One region of the Devosia sp. 63-57 genome, then DNA from elsewhere that is predicted to be linked to it. Evidence: riboswitches for the same ligand, from Rfam matches in the RefSeq annotation. Region 1 holds a riboswitch; each other region holds the start of a gene.

Region 1 (5,750 bases):
CTCTCCCTCCCCCTTCTACAGGGGGAGGTTAGGTGGGGGTGCTGCAGGTTCAGCAAACGCCCATCAGCGAACGGATTCCCGGATGGTTCCGCACCCCGCCCTCGATCCCAATCCATTCGAGCGCAGCTCGAATGGCCTTCTTACCTAAAATCGCTCCACTGGAGCGATTTTGCCTCCGGCACGGTCGAAGCTCCCAAGGGGGAGGGAGGCGAAAGCCGTGAGGTCGTCAGCATTTCACACTCCCAAGGCTCCCCAATCATGCCCCGCAAACTTCCCGTAACCGTCCTCTCCGGCTTTCTCGGTGCCGGCAAGACCACACTGCTCAATCACGTCCTCAACAATCGCGAGGGCCGCAAGGTCGCGGTCATCGTCAACGACATGAGCGAGGTCAATATCGACGCCGCTCTGGTTCGCGATGGTGGCGCCAATCTCAGCCGCACCGAGGAAACCCTGGTGGAAATGTCCAATGGCTGCATCTGCTGCACCCTGCGCGACGACCTTCTGGCCGAGGTGACCCGTCTCGCCGCCGAAGACCGCTTCGATTATCTGCTGATCGAATCGAGCGGTATTTCCGAGCCGCTGCCTGTTGCCACCACCTTCGATTTCCGCGACGAACGCGGCTTCTCGCTCTCCGACCTCACCCGGCTCGACACCATGGTGACTGTGGTCGATTGCGCCAACCTGCTCAAGGACTACGCCTCGCATGACTTCTTGCGCGATCGTGGTGAAACGGCCGGGGAGGGGGATGAGCGCAGCCTCGTCGATCTGCTGGTCGAGCAGATCGAATTTTCGGACGTGGTGGTGCTCAACAAGATTTCGACCGCCACCGAAGCCGACCGCAATGCGGCGCGCACCATCATCAAGGCGCTCAATCCTTCGGCCCGCATCATCGAGACCGATTTCGGCCAGGTAGCGCTCGACGACGTCCTCGATACGGGTCTGTTCAACCTCGAAGTGGCCGAAACCAACCCGCTCTGGTTCAAGGAGCTCAACGGCTTCAAGGATCATGTCCCCGAGACCGAAGAATATGGCGTGCGGTCCTTCGTCTACCACGCGCGCCAGCCTTTCAACCCGCTGCTGCTGCACCGCTTCATCAACTCGTCATGGCCGGGCGTCATCCGCGCCAAGGGTTTCTTCTGGCTCGCGACCCGTCCGCATCACGTGGGCGAGATCAGCCAGGCCGGCGCTCTGGTGCGGACGCAGCGCCGTGGTGTGTGGTGGGCCTCCGTGCCGCCGCAGCATTGGCCCGACAACAAGGAATGGCGCGATTCCATGGCGTCCTATCTCGACCCGATCTGGGGTGATCGCCGCCAGGAAATCGTCTTTATCGGTACCGACCCGATGGACGAGGCCGACATCCGCAAGCGCCTTGATGCCTGCCTGGTCCCCGCCCGCACCATCACCCCTGAAGCCTGGTCAAAACTGCCCGACCCGTTCCCCGCCTGGGGGTGATCGGCATGCACTCTCGGCCCCATCGCTCGTCACCCTCGGGCTAGACCCGAGGGCTCTGCACCTGAATGTGACGCCGGGTCGCGAAAGCGCTACTTCAGCGGCCCCTTGAAAATGAAAAATGCGCCGAGCCCGATAAAGGCAAAGCCGATGCCGTGGTTCCAGGTTAGCTTCTCGCCGAGATAGAATACCGCGAACAGCGCGAAGGCGCTGAGCGAAATCACCTCCTGGATCGTCTTCAGTTCCGCCGCCGAATAGACCTGGTAGCCGATACGGTTGGCCGGAATGGCCAGCCAATATTCGAAAAAGGCGATGCCCCAGCTGATCAGTACGATCACCCACAGCGCCGCGCTGTGGAACTTGAGATGCCAGTACCAGGCAAAGGTCATGAAGATGTTCGAAGCGATCAACAGCCCGATGGGGGCCAGGGTCGGAACGTTGAAGCCCAAGGCTTCCTCCTGCGCAAACCGGCCTGATATCCGGTCGCGCCTTTTATCACTCCTTGGACGGCGGAAAAGCGGAATTTACGACAGGCAGCCCTGCGCCTGCTGCTCAGCGCGCCTTGGTCGGCCGCTCGAGCGAGAAGATCTCGTCGCTGACATCGTCGATCTTCTTGCGCACCAGCGCCTGGGCGTCATGCAGCCCGCGATTGTAGAAATAGGCGCCCATCTTCTCGGCAAAAAACTGCATCAGCATTTCCGCCGGAATGGCGCCGATCGAATGGTCCAGCTCGGTGCGGAAATAGTCCTGGATTTCGGCAACGATTGCCTTGGTTTCGTCGCGGTCGAATTTGATCGGCTTCATCGCAAAATTGCTCCTTCAGGCCCCGTTCATAGGCCGAGTCGCCAATTGCGGGCGAACACCGCTTGCGACACAATAGCCGCACCCCGAGGAGATCCCCGTCATGCTCGCCCGCCTTTCGCTCATCGCCCTGGCCACCGCCCTTCTTGCCGCCGTTCCGGTGGCCGCCAAGGACAAGGTCAAGGCCGCCGAACCCGACACTCTCGCCTGCGCCGGCGTCTATGGGCCGGAAAGCAATGAGGCGCTGGTCAAGGAAACCTTCGGCGCCGAAAACGTCGTCACCGGCATGGTCTATGGCCCCGAAGGCATCGAGATGATCGCTACCACGGTCTATCCCGACGATCCCGAGCGCAAGATGGAGTTCGGCTGGTTCGATGACGAGAACCTCACCTACCTCTCCTATGTCGAGCTCTCGCCCAGCCAGGCCGCGCCCGGCGGCGTCAAGCTGGGCATGAGCGTCGACGAGGTGGTCAAGCTCAATGGAGAACCCTTCGTGGTTGGTGGTTTCTGGTGGGATTATGGCGGCTACGCCAATATCGAATCCGGCACCCTGGCCGGCGAGCAGGAGGGCGGCTGCTACATTTCCATCCGCTTCTCCCCCGAGGAGGACTACCCCGCCGATCTCGACGTCACAGCCATAGCAGGCGAAGTGCAGGTCCCCAGCGACGAGCCGCTCCTGGCCAAGCTCGATACCCGCGTGCAGGTCCTGTCCATCGGCTATGCCTGGCCCGAGGCGCTGCCCCAGCCCGAATATTGACCCGGCCGCCCGCTGGGCTTAACACTGCCTATAGGTTGGTTCTCTGCGCCCGGAGTGGCAAGGGGATCAAAAGGGAACACGGTGAGGCGTACCCATCAGGGACCAAATCCGTGGCTGCCCCCGCAACTGTAAGCGGCGAGTGCCCCCAGGACGCCACTGGTTTCGCAAGAGACCGGGAAGGCTGGGACGCACGATGACCCGTGAGCCAGGAGACCTGCCAACCTCTGACTGAACACTCGACTGTCGGTGGGACAGCTGGAGGCACGATGATTACGCCGTCAGGGTAGATCCCCTCGGGGCCGCGCCGCCCCATCAGCGTCCCGCGCCTACGCGCCGGCGTTCCAGCTCCTCATCGCCCTCCTGTTCCGGAACCAGTCCGATGCATATCGAACCCGATCTCATTTCTCCCGAGAAGATGCTTCTCGCCTATGCCACCGCCGCTGCCGCCGGCGCCATGACCGTCAAGTTCGCCGCCGACACCCTGCGCGAGCGCGGCCTGGTCTCGCTGCTGGCGCGGACCGTGCTCGCCACCGGCGCCGTCTTCTGCTTCTTCGAAGTCTTCCCCCATTACGCGGTGGGTGTCAGCGAGGTGCACCTCATCCTCGGCTCCACCCTGCTGCTGATCTTCGGCGCCGCCCCGGCCGCCATCGGCCTGGCACTGGGCCTGCTGATCCAGGGGCTGTTCTTCGCGCCCTTCGACCTGCCGCAATATTTCGCCAATGTCACGACGCTGATCGCCCCGCTGGTGGCCATCAAGTTCCTGGCTGACCGGATCATTCCGGCCAATACACCCTATGTCGATCTCCGCTACGGCCAGGCCCTGGCGCTCTCGGCGACCTATCAGGGCGGCGTGGTGCTCTGGGTGGCCTTCTGGGCCCTCTATGGCCAGGGCTTTGGTGCGGAAAACCTCACCGATATCGTCACCTTCGGCGGCGCCTATATGCTGGTGGTCCTGCTCGAGCCGCTGGTCGATCTCGCCGTTCTCGCCGGCGCCAAGCTGGCCCGCGGCCTCGCCCGCACCGGCCTCGTCACCCCGCGCCTCTTCGCCTGATCCTGCCCTGTCTTCCGGCGCGTCGTCCCCATGCGGCGCGCCCCATATTTTAAGGACCCCACGTCCATGACCGCAAAAATCCCCACCACCGTCATCACCGGCTTTCTCGGCGCCGGCAAGACCACCCTGGTGCGCCACATGCTGGCCCACGCCCCCAAGGGCAAGCGCATCGCCCTGATCATCAACGAATTCGGCGATCTCGGCGTCGACAAGGACATCCTGGCCGGTTGCGGCGATGAAACCTGCCGCGAAGAGGATATGGTCGAGCTCTCCAATGGCTGCATCTGCTGCACCGTGGCCGATGAATTCATCCCCACCATGCAGGCTTTGCTCGCCCGCGACGAAAAGTTCGATCACATCGTCATCGAAACCTCGGGCCTCGCTTTGCCCCAGCCGCTGATCCGCGCCTTCAATTGGCCCGAAATCAAGGCCCAGGTCACCATTGATGGCGTCGTCACCGTCGCCGATGCTGCCGCTCTCGCCGAGGGCCGTTTCGCCAGTGACGAAGCCGCCGTCGACGCCCAGCGCCGCCAGGACGAAATGCTCGACCACGAGACCCCGCTGGGCGAACTGTTCGAGGACCAGCTCTCGGCCGCCGACATGATCATCATCAACAAGACCGATCTGGTCGATCCGGCCATGCTCGAAAAGGTGGAACAGAATATCCGCGCCGAACTGCGCCCCGGCGTCGGTATTGTCCGCGCCGCCAATGGCCATGTCGATATCGCCGCGCTGCTGGGCATGGGCATGTCCTCGGAAGACGACATCGCCAACCGCCCCAGCCACCACGAGCTCGAACATGGCGGCGAAACCCACGAGCACGATGATTTCGACAGCTTCTCGCTCACCCTCGATGCCATCAAGGGCAAGGACGACCTGCTTGCCACCATCGAGGACACCATCAAGGCCCATGACGTGCTGCGATTGAAGGGCTTTGCCGCCATCCCCGGCGCCGCCGCCCGCCTCGCCATCCAGGCCGTCGGCCCCCGTGTCACCGCCTATTTCGACCGCCCCTGGAAGCCTGGCGAAGCCAAGGTCACCTCGCTCGTCGTCATCGGCGAAAGCCCGCTGGATCGCGACGCGATCGTCGAAAGCCTCCGCCGCTCCGAGCCGGTCCCGGCCTAGGATCCTGCGCATGTTCTGCTTGCAGCACCCCCACCCCATCCCTCCCCTCAAGGGGGAGGGGGCCGATCTGTGCATGCGGCACCATGCTGCCCAAGACGCCAGCCCAAAGCCCCTCCCCCTTGAGGGGAGGGGTTGGGGTGGGGGTGCTGCGCCCTCCAACGGCGCGATGCCTGTACAATTCCGCCCATCCTCGCTTGTCGAGGCCCGCTAATGCACCTGCTCTCCGCCCAAGCCGGTGCCATCCAGCAGGAAGGCGAGGCCATCGACCTCGCCCAGTTGCCCGGCGCCTATATCTTCGCCAGCTCCGCCGATAGCGAACTGGCCATGCTCGCCGCTGCCGCCGACCGGGCAGGGGAGGACGATCTCCGTCTCGCCAACACCCTGCGTCTCTCCAACAATCTGTCCGTCGATATGTGGCTGGAACAGACCGTCGCCCATGCGCGCCTCGTCGTCCTCCGCCTCATCGGCGGCGCCGCCTATTTCCAATATGGCGTCGACGAACTGAGCGCCCTCTGCACCAATAAGCGCATCCCGCTGGTCCTCCTCCCCGGCGACGCCAATCCCGAC
Region 2 (5,750 bases), 820 kb from region 1:
TCAAACAGCTTGGCGACGCGCTCGGTGGCGGGCCTCCATTCCTTGCTGGTGTATTTGTCGAAATAGGTGCCGTCGGCATATTTCGAATTCTCGAAATTCTTGAACGTCTCTTCGCGCTCGGTGGCGATCAGGTTCGACGCACGGATGGCGTGATAGGTCACCGTGTAGAAATAGATATTGGTGAAATCGACGCCTTCGTCCGAACCGTAATAGATGCGCTCGCGGGCAAGATAACCGTGCAGGTTCATCTGGCCCAGGCCAATGGCATGACTTTCGGCATTGCCCTTGGCCACCGATGGCACCGAGGAAATATTGCTCATATCCGACACGGCGGTAAGGCCGCGGATCGCGGTTTCGATCGTGGTGCCGAAATCACCACTATCCATCGCATTGGCGATGTTGAGCGAGCCGAGATTGCAGGAAATATCCTTGCCCATATGCTCGTAGCTGAGGTCTTCGTTAAACACCGAAGCGTCGCTGACCTGCAGGATTTCCGAGCAGAGATTGGACATGGTGATGCGGCCCGCAATCGGGTTCGCCTTGTTCACCGTGTCCTCGAACATGATGTAGGGATAGCCGGATTCGAACTGAATCTCGGCGATGATCTGGAAGAATTCGCGCGCCTTGATCTTCTTCTTCTTGATGCGCTTGTCTTCGACCATTTCGCGGTATTTTTCGGTGACCGAGATCTCGGTCATCGGCACGCCATAGACGCGCTCCACGTCATAGGGCGAGAAGAGGTACATATCCTCGTTGTCGCGGGCGAGTTCGAACGTGATGTCGGGGATCACGACGCCGAGCGACAGCGTTTTGATGCGGATTTTCTCGTCGGCATTTTCGCGCTTGGTATCGAGGAAGCGCATGATGTCGGGGTGGTGGGCGTGGAGATAGACCGCACCCGCACCCTGACGGGCACCGAGCTGGTTGGCATAGGAGAAGCTGTCTTCGAGCAGCTTCATCACCGGCAACACGCCCGAGGACTGGTTTTCGATATGCTTGATGGGGGCGCCCATCTCGCGGATATTGGTGAGGCTGAGGGCCACGCCACCGCCGCGCTTGGACAGCTGCAGGGCGGAGTTAATCGAGCGGCCAATCGATTCCATATTGTCTTCGACGCGGAGCAGGAAGCACGAGACCAGTTCGCCGCGCTGCTTCTTGCCGGCATTGAGGAAGGTTGGCGTGGCGGGCTGGAAGCGACCGGCGATGATTTCATCGACAAGGTTCTTTGCGAGCTTTTCGTCGCCGCGTGCCAGAGCCAAAGCCACCATGCAGACGCGATCTTCATAGCGCTCGAGATAGCGCTTACCGTCGAAGGTTTTGAGCGTATAGGAGGTGTAATATTTGAACGCGCCGAGGAAGGTGGGGAAGCGGAACTTCTTGTCATAGGCGTGATCATAAAGATCGCGCACGAAGTTAAAGCTATATTGGTCGAGCACGTCCTGCTCGTAATAGCCTTCTTCAACGAGATAAGTCAGCTTTTCGCGCAGATTGTGAAAGAACACCGTGTTCTGGTTCACGTGCTGCAGGAAATACTGGTGCGCGGCCTGCTTGTCCTTGTCGAACTGGATATTGCCCTGCTCATCATAGAGATTGAGCATGGCATTGAGCGCGTGGTAATCCAGCGCCTGATCCTCGTCATGGACCTTGTCGGCCGGCTTGACCGGGCGTTCGAGTGTCAGCGTGTCCAAAACCGTTCCAGTCCTTGTTTGACAGTGGCGACGTCCTCTTCGGTGCCGAGCAGTTCGAACCGATAAAGGAGCGGCACAGCGCATTTTTGCGCGACGATGTCGCCGGCAAGGGCATAGCCGCTGCCGAAATTGGTGTTGCCCGCAGCGATGACGCCGCGAATGAGGCTACGATTGGCCTCGACATTGAGAAAACGGATCACCGGCTTGGGCACCGCCCCCTTGCCGTCGCCGCCACCATAGGTGGGCAGCACCAGCACGAAGGGTTCAGCCACCTCGGGCGGCGCGCTCGCCGCATCGACCGGCAGGCGCATGGCCACCACACCCAGCTTCTCGACGAAGCGATGAGTGTTTTCCGAGGTGCTGGAATAATAGACGAGCCCGGCCATGACCCGATCAGGCCAGCGCGCCGATCATGTCCGGACGGAAGCCGGCCCAATGCTGGTCACCGGCAACGACAACCGGCACCTGGCGATAGCCCATGGTTTCGACGCGGGCATAGGCTTCGGCATCTTCGGAAATGTCGATGATGGAATAGGCCAGGCCCTTGCGGTCGAGCGCGCGGGTGGTGGCGGTGCACTGGACGCAGGCGGGCTTGGAATAGACGGTGATGGTCATCGAATGGGTTTCCTCGCGGACATTGTGCTTGGCGCGGGGACAGACAGGGAAACGGCGCATGGCAGATGCCATAGCGATACCGCTCGCCTGACCGGACACCCCGCCGGTGGACGTTACTACGCTCGGGGCAGGTCTCCTGACTGGCGGGTCACAGCACTCATCCGGCCTTCCCGGAGCCTTTTGGGCCCAGTGGCATCACGCGAACAAGAACTCGCCGCTTACAGTTGCGGGGGCAGTTTCGGCCTTGCACCGAATTCCCATCTTAGCCGCCACGGCTTGCGCGCAGCGGAACCTCGAACACTACATATGGTATATGACCACTCCATTACGTCAATGTCGGCTTGCCATGATCGACGGGGATTCTGACGCATTTTGGCCTTGACGCTGCCGCGACTCCGGAGCGCCCCCAAGGAATCCGGGACTTTTGGGCAAAGTGAAAAACGGCAAAATTGTGCCGGAACCATCACGGCGCCCCTGCGTTGGCCCCACACAACCTAGAGGGAGACCGGCATGGCTGAGGCAAGGGCGCGACACACCACTGACCGGGGCCCGACCTATTGGTGGGCGGTGATCGTGGCGGTTCTGCTCATTGCCTTTGGGGCGCCGATTGCCGCCGGTGGACTTTACCTCATCACCCTCGGTGGCTCCTGGTATTACCTGCCGGCAGGCATCGGCCTGTTGCTCACCGCGTTTCTGTTGATCCGGCAGGACCGCACGGCCATCGGGGTCTACCTTCTGACCTATATCGGCACGCTGGCCTGGGCGTTTTGGGAGGCCGGGTTCAATGGTTGGGCCCAGGTGCCACGACTGGTCGCGCCCAGCGTGGTGCTGCTGCTGGTGTTGTCCACCTGGCCGGCCTTGAAGCGCGGCCGCCGCAGCTTCGGCACGGGTACGGCGGCCACGGCGGTGACCATTGCCGGACTGTTTGCCGCCATCGGCATTGCCAATCACAGCGTGGAAAGCACCTTGGCCCAGGACACCGACGCCCCGGTGACCGAACCGGCTACTGCCCCGGTCCCCGCGCCTGAAGATACGCAGGCCACCACCGAAGATACGGCCACGCCCCCTACGCCCCTCGACGTCACCCCGATCAATTTCGCCATGCCCGAAGCCGGCGCCGACTGGCCCGCCTATGGCGGCACGCATCATGCGACCCGCTATTCGCCGCTGTCGCAGATCACGAGGGATAATGTGGGGGACCTCGAACTGGTGTGGGAATATCGCACCGGCGATATGCCGGAAGAAGATGAGCGCTATTCCAACCAGAACACCCCGCTCAAGATCGGCAACCAGCTGCTGCTGTGCTCGGCGATGAACAAGGTGATCTCGCTCGACGCCCAGACCGGGCTCGAGCGCTGGCGCTACGATCCGCAGGTACCCACCGACGCCATTCCCTATAATGCGACCTGCCGGGGCCTGGCCTATTATGCCTCGCCGACGCTGGAAAGCACCGAGCTCTGTGCCGAGCGGGTGATCATGAACACGCTGGATGCGCGGCTGATCGCGGTTGACGTCGCCACGGGGCAGCTGTGCAGCGACTTCGGCAATGGTGGCATTGTCGATCTGGAGCAGGGTCTCGGTCACACGGTGCCGGGATGGTATGCGCCAACCTCGCCGCCGACCATCGTGCGCAATGTGGCCGTGGTCTATTCGCAGGTGCGCGACAACCAGCGCCGCGACGCGCCCTCGGGTGTGGTGCGCGGCTATGATACCGAAAGCGGCGACATGCTCTGGGCCTGGGATATGGGCCGGCCGGGCGAAAAGGGCCTGCCGCCTGAAGGCGAGACCTATACACGCGGCACGCCCAATGTGTGGACCATTGCCTCGGGCGACAATGAGCTGGGCCATGTCTATCTGCCGCTGGGCAATTCGGCGGTCGACTATTGGGGCGGCATGCGCTCGGAAGCGGAAAACACCTATTCCACCGCTTTGGTGGCGCTCGATGTCACAACAGGCGACGTGGCCTGGTTCTATCAGACGGTGCATTACGACATCTGGGATTATGACCTGGGCTCGCAGGGATCGCTGGTGGACTTCCCGACCGAAAACGGTCCGGTGCCGGCACTGATCCTGCCGACAAAGCAGGCCATGTTCTGGATCTTTGATCGACGCACCGGCGAGCTGCTGGTGGAAGTGGAAGAGCGTCCGGTGCCGCAGGGCGGCGTCGAGCCCGAGCGCCTTTCGCCGACCCAGCCCTTTGTCGTCGACTTCCCGAACCTGTTGCAGCCGGACCTGCTCGAAAAGCACATGTGGGGCATGACGCCGCTGGATCAGCTGTGGTGCCGCATCCAGTATCGGCAGGCCTATTACGAGGGTATCTATACGCCGCCCTCCGCGGATCGGAACTGGATCCAGTGGCCCGGTTATAATGGTGGCTCGGACTGGGGTGGCGTGGCCATCGACCCAGTGCGCAATATCATGGTCGCCAATTACAACAATACGGCCAATCTCAACCGGCTGATCCCGCGCGAGGATGTGGACGCCATGGGCGTGCGCTCCATCGACCAGGGCGGCCGCGAAGATGGCGCGCCAAGCAATGTCAGCCCGCAGGGCGATACGCCCTGGGGCATCAAGGTCAATGCCGGCTGGCGCGTGCCGTTCACCGACATGCTGTGCACCCAGCCTCCCTATGGCGGCATCACGGCGATCGATCTCACCACGCGTGAAGTGCTGTGGGACAAGCCCTTTGGTACCGCCCGCAAAAACGGTCCCTTCGGCATTCCTTCCATGCTGCCGTTCGATATCGGCACGCCGAACAATGCCGGCGCCGTGGTCACCGCATCGGGGCTGATCTTCATCGCCGCGACGACCGACGACCTCATCCGCGCCATGGATATCGAGAGCGGCGAAGTGCTGTGGGAAGCCGAACTGCCAGCCGGCGGCCAGGCCGGGCCGGCCATGTATGAGGTGGATGGCCAGCAATTCCTCGTCATTAATGCGGGTGGCCACAGTTTCATGGAAACCCCGATCGGAGACTATTTCCTCGCCTATGCCCTGCCCGAGACCCACGCGGCGGTGGATGCGATGACAGGGGAAGGGGCGGAGTAGGCGGGGCATCCCTGTGCCGGAGGGCGGTGAGCGTGGCCCTTTTGCCTCCCTCCCCCTTGAGGGGAGGGAATGAGGGTGGGGGTCCATCAGTGGATCTCTGAACCACCCCCTCCCCGGCCCTCCCCTCAAGGGGGAGGGAGAGCAGGAACCGCAGGCCTTGTGCGTCTTGGAAAAACGGAACGGAAAATGGATCAAGCGTCAGCCTTTTCCTTCGATATGAGTTATTGCGGCTCGCCGCCGACCCCCGCCGAGCTGATGGGGCGGTGGAATTTCGAGCCGGGTCTGATCACCGGTCTGGTGCTCACGGCGCTGGTTGGCGCGGTGCTGCTGCGCTCTGCGGATAGCGGCCGCAAGGCGGCTTTTGCCGGAGCCTGGGGACTGGCGGCGGTGCTGTTCGTC
Region 3 (5,750 bases), 560 kb from region 1:
GGACCGCCGACCAAAGCGGTGATGATGCCCACCGGCAATTCCAGCGGCGAAATTACTGCCCGCGCCACCAGATCAGCGGCGATGGTGAAGCTGGCGCCGATCAGCGCCACGGCGGGCAGTGCACGGCGATGGTCGGCGCCGACCAGGAAGCGCACGATATGGGGCACGATGAGCCCGACAAAGCCGATGACGCCGGAGACGGCAACCATGACGCCTGTCAGCGCGGCGGTGAGGATGAACATGGACTGGCGGAAACGGTTGACGTCCAGCCCAAGCGCGGTGGCGCTTTCGTCGCCGGCCATGAGGAGGTTGAGCCGACGCGCCTGCACCAGCATGACACCGAGGCCGATGATCATGGTGATGACCGGAAGCGGCAGGAGTTTCCACTGTGCCGAGGCAAAGCCGCCCAGTGTCCAGAACAGCACCCGCGCTGCCAACTGCGGATCCGGTGAGGTCAGGACCAGAAGGCTGGTCAGGGCGCTGAGCACCGCGCTCATGGCGATGCCGGCAAGGACGAGGCGGGTGGGCGTGATCTGGCCGCCGGCCCGCGCTACCCAGAATACAACCATCAGCGTCACCAAAGCGCCGGCAAAGGCGGAGAGGTAGAGCGTATAGGCGCCGAGGCCGATAAGGCCCCAGCGCATGACCACCACCGCCCCGGTCGCGGCGCCATTGGACACGCCGAGAATGCTGGGGCCGGCCAAAGGATTGCGGACGATGGCCTGGATGGTCATGCCGGTGGCCGCCAGCGTCGCCCCGACAGCGCCGGCCAGGATAACGCGCGGGAGCCTCGTATCAATGATGATGGTTTCATAGACGCCGCGCCAGGTGACCGGCACGATTTCGTGGCCGACCAGAGCATTGAGGAGAATGCCTAGCGTGTCGGTGACCGGCACCGATACCGAGCCGAAGACCAGCCCGAGAATGGCCAGCGTCACCAGCACCAGGCCCGCCACCGCCATGGCCAGCGGATAGGGCAGGAGCGGCGCGCGTGTCTGGGTTGCAGACGCGGTCGCTCCCTGCAGCTCGGCAGGAGATTTGGATCGCAGCACGGCGAGAAGCCGTGCCTGCTCGGCACCCCTGGCGATATCGGGCCGGTGCTGATTCATGCCGGACTATTCCGCGAAGGCTTCGGGATGGAAGGCCTTGGCCATGCGTTCCACCGCATCGAGCGTGCTGGGACCGGGCTGGCCCTGGACGGAATTGACCAGGATGAAGCGCTCGTTGACGATGGCCGGGACCTCGGCAATGGTCGGGATGGATTTCAGCATGTCGATGCGGGCCTGACCCAGTTCGGTGTCGGGATCGGCGACGACCTGACCGCTGGCCGTGCCCGAATAGAATACCACGATATAGTCAGGCGCGCTCTCGGCGACCTGCTCCCAGCTCACCTGCCCATAACGATTGGGAATGTCGGCGAAAATGTTCTCGCCGCCCGCCGCGGCAACCGCCTGCGACAGCAGGGTGTGGCCGAGAACGCCATTGGGAGGGGCATCGCCGCCATTATAGATGAAGACCTTGATCGGCTCGGCACCATCGAGCTTGGCGGCAACCGCATCGAGCCGGGCCTGGAGGGTCGCGACCAACTCTTCGCCACGTTCGGCGACACCGAAAATGTGGGCGACGGAACGGATCTCATCGAACAGCTGGGCAAAACCGAAGGGCCCGAGATTGCAGCCTTCGACATTGAGGCGGGTATTCATGCCCAGATCGTGCAGCTGGTCGCGGGTGTGGCGGGATTCGCTGAAGCCATCGGGATAGCCGGCATAGACGAAGTCGGCTTCGGCCGCGAGCAGCTCTTCGGTGGTGGCCACGAGCGGGGAAATGATCGGGATTTGCTTATAGACCGCCTCATAGGCCGGGCTGATCTTGAGGTTGGCCATATAGGACGTGCCGGCCATGTGATCTTCGAGGCCTAGCGCCAGCATCAGCTCGGTGGCGTTGTTGGAGAGCGTTACCGCCCGTTCCGGCGCCGCTTCATAGGTGGTGACGACGCCGCAATTGTCGTCGGCATAGGGGAAGGCATCGGCCGCCATGGCGGGCACGGCGAGGGCAAAGACGCCAAGCGCCAGCGCTGTGCGCAGGTTGAAGCGGGACGAGAAATGGAAGGTCACCGGGAAATCTCCGTCTTGGGTGAAAGGGCAGGAAGAGCGTGGAGCGCGGGCAGCGCCGCGCGTCCGAACAGGGTTGCCATGGCGTCGGCCTCGGGCTCGGGCACTTCGCCATTGCCGTTGAAGATGAGGCGGATGCTGTCGATGCCGGTGCGGTCACGCAGGGCCAGCAGCTGCGCGGCACACTCATCGGCATCGCCTGCTATCATCTGCTCGGCGAGGAAGAGGTCGCGATCCACCGGCCTGACAGCGTCGAGGGGGCGATTGTTGAGCCGCGCATAGCGCAGGCGGCGCTCGTAAAGCCGGGGCAGCAAGGCGTCGACCAAGGCCAAAGCCGCGGCTGGGGTGGGGGCAATGGTGAGATAGCGGGAAATGGAGAAATCCGCCGGGTAGAGGCCGGTGGCACTGCCCGAAACGGTGTCGTGCACCTGCAATTGCCGGAGCTCGGAGGGTTCGAGACTGAGCAGCAGCGGCAAGCCATGGCGGTGGGCGAAGCCGACCGTATCGGGGCTGGAGCCCGCCACATAGACGGGGATGTCATCGCCCTCGGGCAGCAGCGGGCCGACCGCAAAGCTGGAGGTCGGCCAGACGCTGTCGGCGGGGACCAGGGTGGGCTGATGCCAGGCGGAGCGGATGAGATCGAAGGCCTCGAAGAAGCGGCTGCCGGTTTCTGCCGGGTCGATGCCCAGGGCCGCGAGCGTGGTGGGAAAGGTGCCACGGCCGATGCCGAAATCGAAACGGCCACCGCTCTGGCCGTGCAATTGCGCCACCTGCTCGGCAAGCAATAGCGGATGATAGAGCGGCAGCACCATGATGGAGGTGCCGACGCGAATGCGTCTTGTCGCTCCCAGGATGGAGGCGGCAAGCAGCAGCGTCGACGGATAGGGATCGGGCGGCTGCTGGAAATGGAATTCGTTGAACCAAAGGCCGTCAAAACCGAGGCCATCCATACGGGCGCAGAAGTCGAGCACCTGGCGATGGTCGAGCCGCTTGGAGCCGCGGGTAAATCCGGCAATATCGACCCTCATCGCGCCGTCCCCTCCCTGGGCGCATGACGGCAGCCAGCAGCAACCGGCCGGCAAGCCGGCACGGTCCGCAGACCGGTCATGAACGCAATTCTCCTCCCCCGCGCTTTTGTGATGGCGGGTTCATTGTGGCGATGGTTCCACAGGCGCAGCAGCAAAACCTGCACAAAACTGCAGTATTTTTGACAGGGGCGAAATACGGGCGAGCAAGGCGCGACGCAGCCGGCCTCCGGCGCGGTTGGCACGCGGAAATTGCGAAACAGCCGCAAAGGCGGCAAGACAAGCGCGAGCGCTTTACGGCGCGCACCAGAATGTGGCGTGTTCATGCCCTGCCCCTTGCCGGAACACCTCGTCCGACTTCATGGTCTGTTGCCTGGGCAGGTCTCCTGGCTCACGGCTGATCATGCGCTGCGTCGTCTTCCCGGACCCGATCGATCCAGTGACATGGTGACGAAGCGCTCGCCGCTTACAGTTGCGAGGGCAGCCACGGCGTTGGCCCCTGATGGGTAGTCCGCACCGTGTTCCCTTTTAATCCGCGCGTCATGGCGGAACCAAAGCGGGCAATCCATCGCATGAGCGCGCCAACGATGCAAGCGGATGGGAAGCGGCAGTGGAGCCGCGCTTGCTTTTCCGGGTCATTTGGGCGAGAGAGAAGACAGTCCTCGGACCCGGTGCAATTCCGGGTGGCTCTTCTGGCCGCCGATCCGCCAGACAATCCAGCATGCTATTTCCTAGCACACAACGCGCTCTCGCTTTCTGCGACTTCAGCCGTCTGGACCTTTCATGACCTTTGCACAATCCTTCCGCCGCGATTGGCTTTCCAATATTCGGGGCGATATCCTCTCGGGACTGGTGGTCGCCCTCGCGCTCATCCCCGAAGCCATCGGTTTTTCCATCATTGCCGGCGTCGATCCCAAGGTAGGGCTCTATGCCTCGGTGATCATAGCCATCACCATATCTTTTGCCGGCGGGCGTCCGGCCATGATCTCAGCCGCCACTGCCGCCACGGCCGTACTGTTCGGTACGCTGGTGCGCGAGCATGGCCTCGACTACCTCCTTGCGGCCAGCATATTGGCCGGGCTGATCCAGATCGTGGCTGGCTGGCTGCGCGTTGGCGCAGTCATGCGCTTCGTGTCGCGCTCGGTGATGACCGGCTTCGTCAATGCGCTGGCCATCCTCATCTTCATGGCGCAACTGCCCGAGCTGATCGGGGTGTCCTGGCAGACCTATGCGATGATCGCAGGGGGCCTGGCCATCATCTATCTGTTCCCCCGCCTTACCCGGGTGGTCCCGTCGCCGCTCGTCTGCATCCTGGTGCTGACGGCACTGGCATTGATGTTCAATATCGACACGCGCAATGTCGCCGACCTGGGCGCCCTGCCCAATGCGCTGCCGACGCTGCTGCTGCCCAATGTGCCGCTCAATTTGGAGACCCTGATGATCATCCTGCCCACTTCGGTAGCCGTTGCGGCGGTTGGTCTGCTCGAGAGCCTGCTCACGGCCTCCATTGTTGATCAGATGACCGATTCCAGCAGCAACAAGAACCGGGAAAGCGTCGGTCAGGGCATCGCCAATATCGCCTCGGGCCTGTTTGGCGGCATGGCCGGTTGCGCCATGATCGGCCAGTCGGTGATCAATGTGAAATCGGGTGGGCGCACCCGCCTTTCTACCTTTGCCGCAGGCGCGATTCTGCTGTTCCTGCTGCTGGTGCTTGGAGACTGGGTGGGGATGATCCCCATGCCGGCGCTGGTCGCCATCATGATCATGGTGTCGGTGGGAACCTTCAGTTGGTCCTCACTGCGCGATCTGGCGCATCACCCGCGCCGTTCGAGCATCGTCATGCTGGCAACGGTGATCACGGTGGTCGGTACACACAACCTGGCGCTGGGCGTCGGAGTTGGCGTGTTGCTGTCCGGCATCTTCTTTGCCTGGAAGGTGGCGCAGATCTTTCGCGTCACCACAACGCTCAGCGACGGCGTGCGGAGCTATCGCGTCGAGGGCCAGCTGTTCTTCGCCAGCGCCGAGGATTTCCTTGCCGCTCTCGACTTTACCGAACCGGTGGGGACAGTGCGCATCGACCTGACCGAAGCCCATCTGTGGGACCTTACCGGAGTGCAGGCCATCGACATGGCGGTGCTGAAATTCCGTCGGGCCGGAGCGGCAGTGGAGGTCATCGGGCTCAATGAGGCCAGCGCCACTATCATGGACAAGCTGGCCGAGCATGATCGGCCCGGCGCCATGGAACGCATGTTGGGCCATTGAGGCGGCGCAAGCAGGCCGACCAGCCTAGGCTTGGATAGCGTCCCAGCACATGTGGGCCACCAGCTGCCGGTCGGCTGCCGAGAGCGCCTTGCCGGTTTGGCGCAGGCGCTTGAGGGCGTTGCGGATGGAACCGCGCACAAAACTCATGATCAGGGTGGGCGTACCCGACCGAACGACGCCCACCGCCTGGGCAGCGACAAGCATGTCGATGCCGTCCTGCACCAGGGGACCGAAGACCGACTTGGCGTCTTCCATTGAGATCAGAGGGTTGTTGTCGAGATAGTCGAACAGCCGCGCCCGCTCGGTGTCTTCCCAGATGAACTGCATGTAGCGCTCGATATAAAGGCGGACC

Evidence for each region. Region 1 has a riboswitch for cobalamin ahead of BGO80_RS14835 (energy-coupling factor ABC transporter permease). Riboswitches for the same ligand answer to the same signal wherever they lie in the genome.
Region 2: it holds a riboswitch for cobalamin, as region 1 does, so the genes downstream of both, nrdH (glutaredoxin-like protein NrdH) here and BGO80_RS14835 (energy-coupling factor ABC transporter permease) in region 1, are expected to answer to the same signal.
Region 3: it holds a riboswitch for cobalamin, as region 1 does, so the genes downstream of both, BGO80_RS12145 (hypothetical protein) here and BGO80_RS14835 (energy-coupling factor ABC transporter permease) in region 1, are expected to answer to the same signal.

The regions. Positions count from the first base shown of each region.
Region 1 covers NZ_MKUY01000005.1:1,361,946-1,367,695, forward strand. Annotated here, with positions in the region: gene zigA (zinc metallochaperone GTPase ZigA) at 259-1,452, shown strand; gene BGO80_RS14820 (DMT family protein) at 1,542-1,898, opposite strand; gene BGO80_RS14825 (DUF2164 domain-containing protein) at 2,002-2,253, opposite strand; gene BGO80_RS14830 (hypothetical protein) at 2,354-3,007, shown strand; cobalamin riboswitch at 3,027-3,243, shown strand; gene BGO80_RS14835 (energy-coupling factor ABC transporter permease) at 3,387-4,058, shown strand; gene cobW (cobalamin biosynthesis protein CobW) at 4,125-5,183, shown strand; gene cobN (cobaltochelatase subunit CobN) at 5,394-5,750, shown strand, end outside.
Region 2 covers NZ_MKUY01000005.1:538,464-544,213, reverse strand. Annotated here, with positions in the region: gene nrdE (class 1b ribonucleoside-diphosphate reductase subunit alpha) at 1-1,688, opposite strand, end outside; gene nrdI (class Ib ribonucleoside-diphosphate reductase assembly flavoprotein NrdI) at 1,676-2,074, opposite strand; gene nrdH (glutaredoxin-like protein NrdH) at 2,082-2,303, opposite strand; cobalamin riboswitch at 2,413-2,614, opposite strand; gene BGO80_RS10940 (membrane-bound PQQ-dependent dehydrogenase, glucose/quinate/shikimate family) at 2,814-5,351, shown strand; gene BGO80_RS10935 (cytochrome c oxidase assembly protein) at 5,538-5,750, shown strand, end outside.
Region 3 covers NZ_MKUY01000005.1:798,929-804,678, reverse strand. Annotated here, with positions in the region: gene BGO80_RS12160 (FecCD family ABC transporter permease) at 1-1,109, opposite strand, end outside; gene BGO80_RS12155 (ABC transporter substrate-binding protein) at 1,116-2,114, opposite strand; gene BGO80_RS12150 (LLM class flavin-dependent oxidoreductase) at 2,111-3,139, opposite strand; gene BGO80_RS12145 (hypothetical protein) at 3,136-3,462, opposite strand; cobalamin riboswitch at 3,496-3,707, opposite strand; sul1 at 3,798-3,853, shown strand; gene BGO80_RS12140 (SulP family inorganic anion transporter) at 3,920-5,398, shown strand; gene BGO80_RS12135 (TetR/AcrR family transcriptional regulator) at 5,423-5,750, opposite strand, start outside.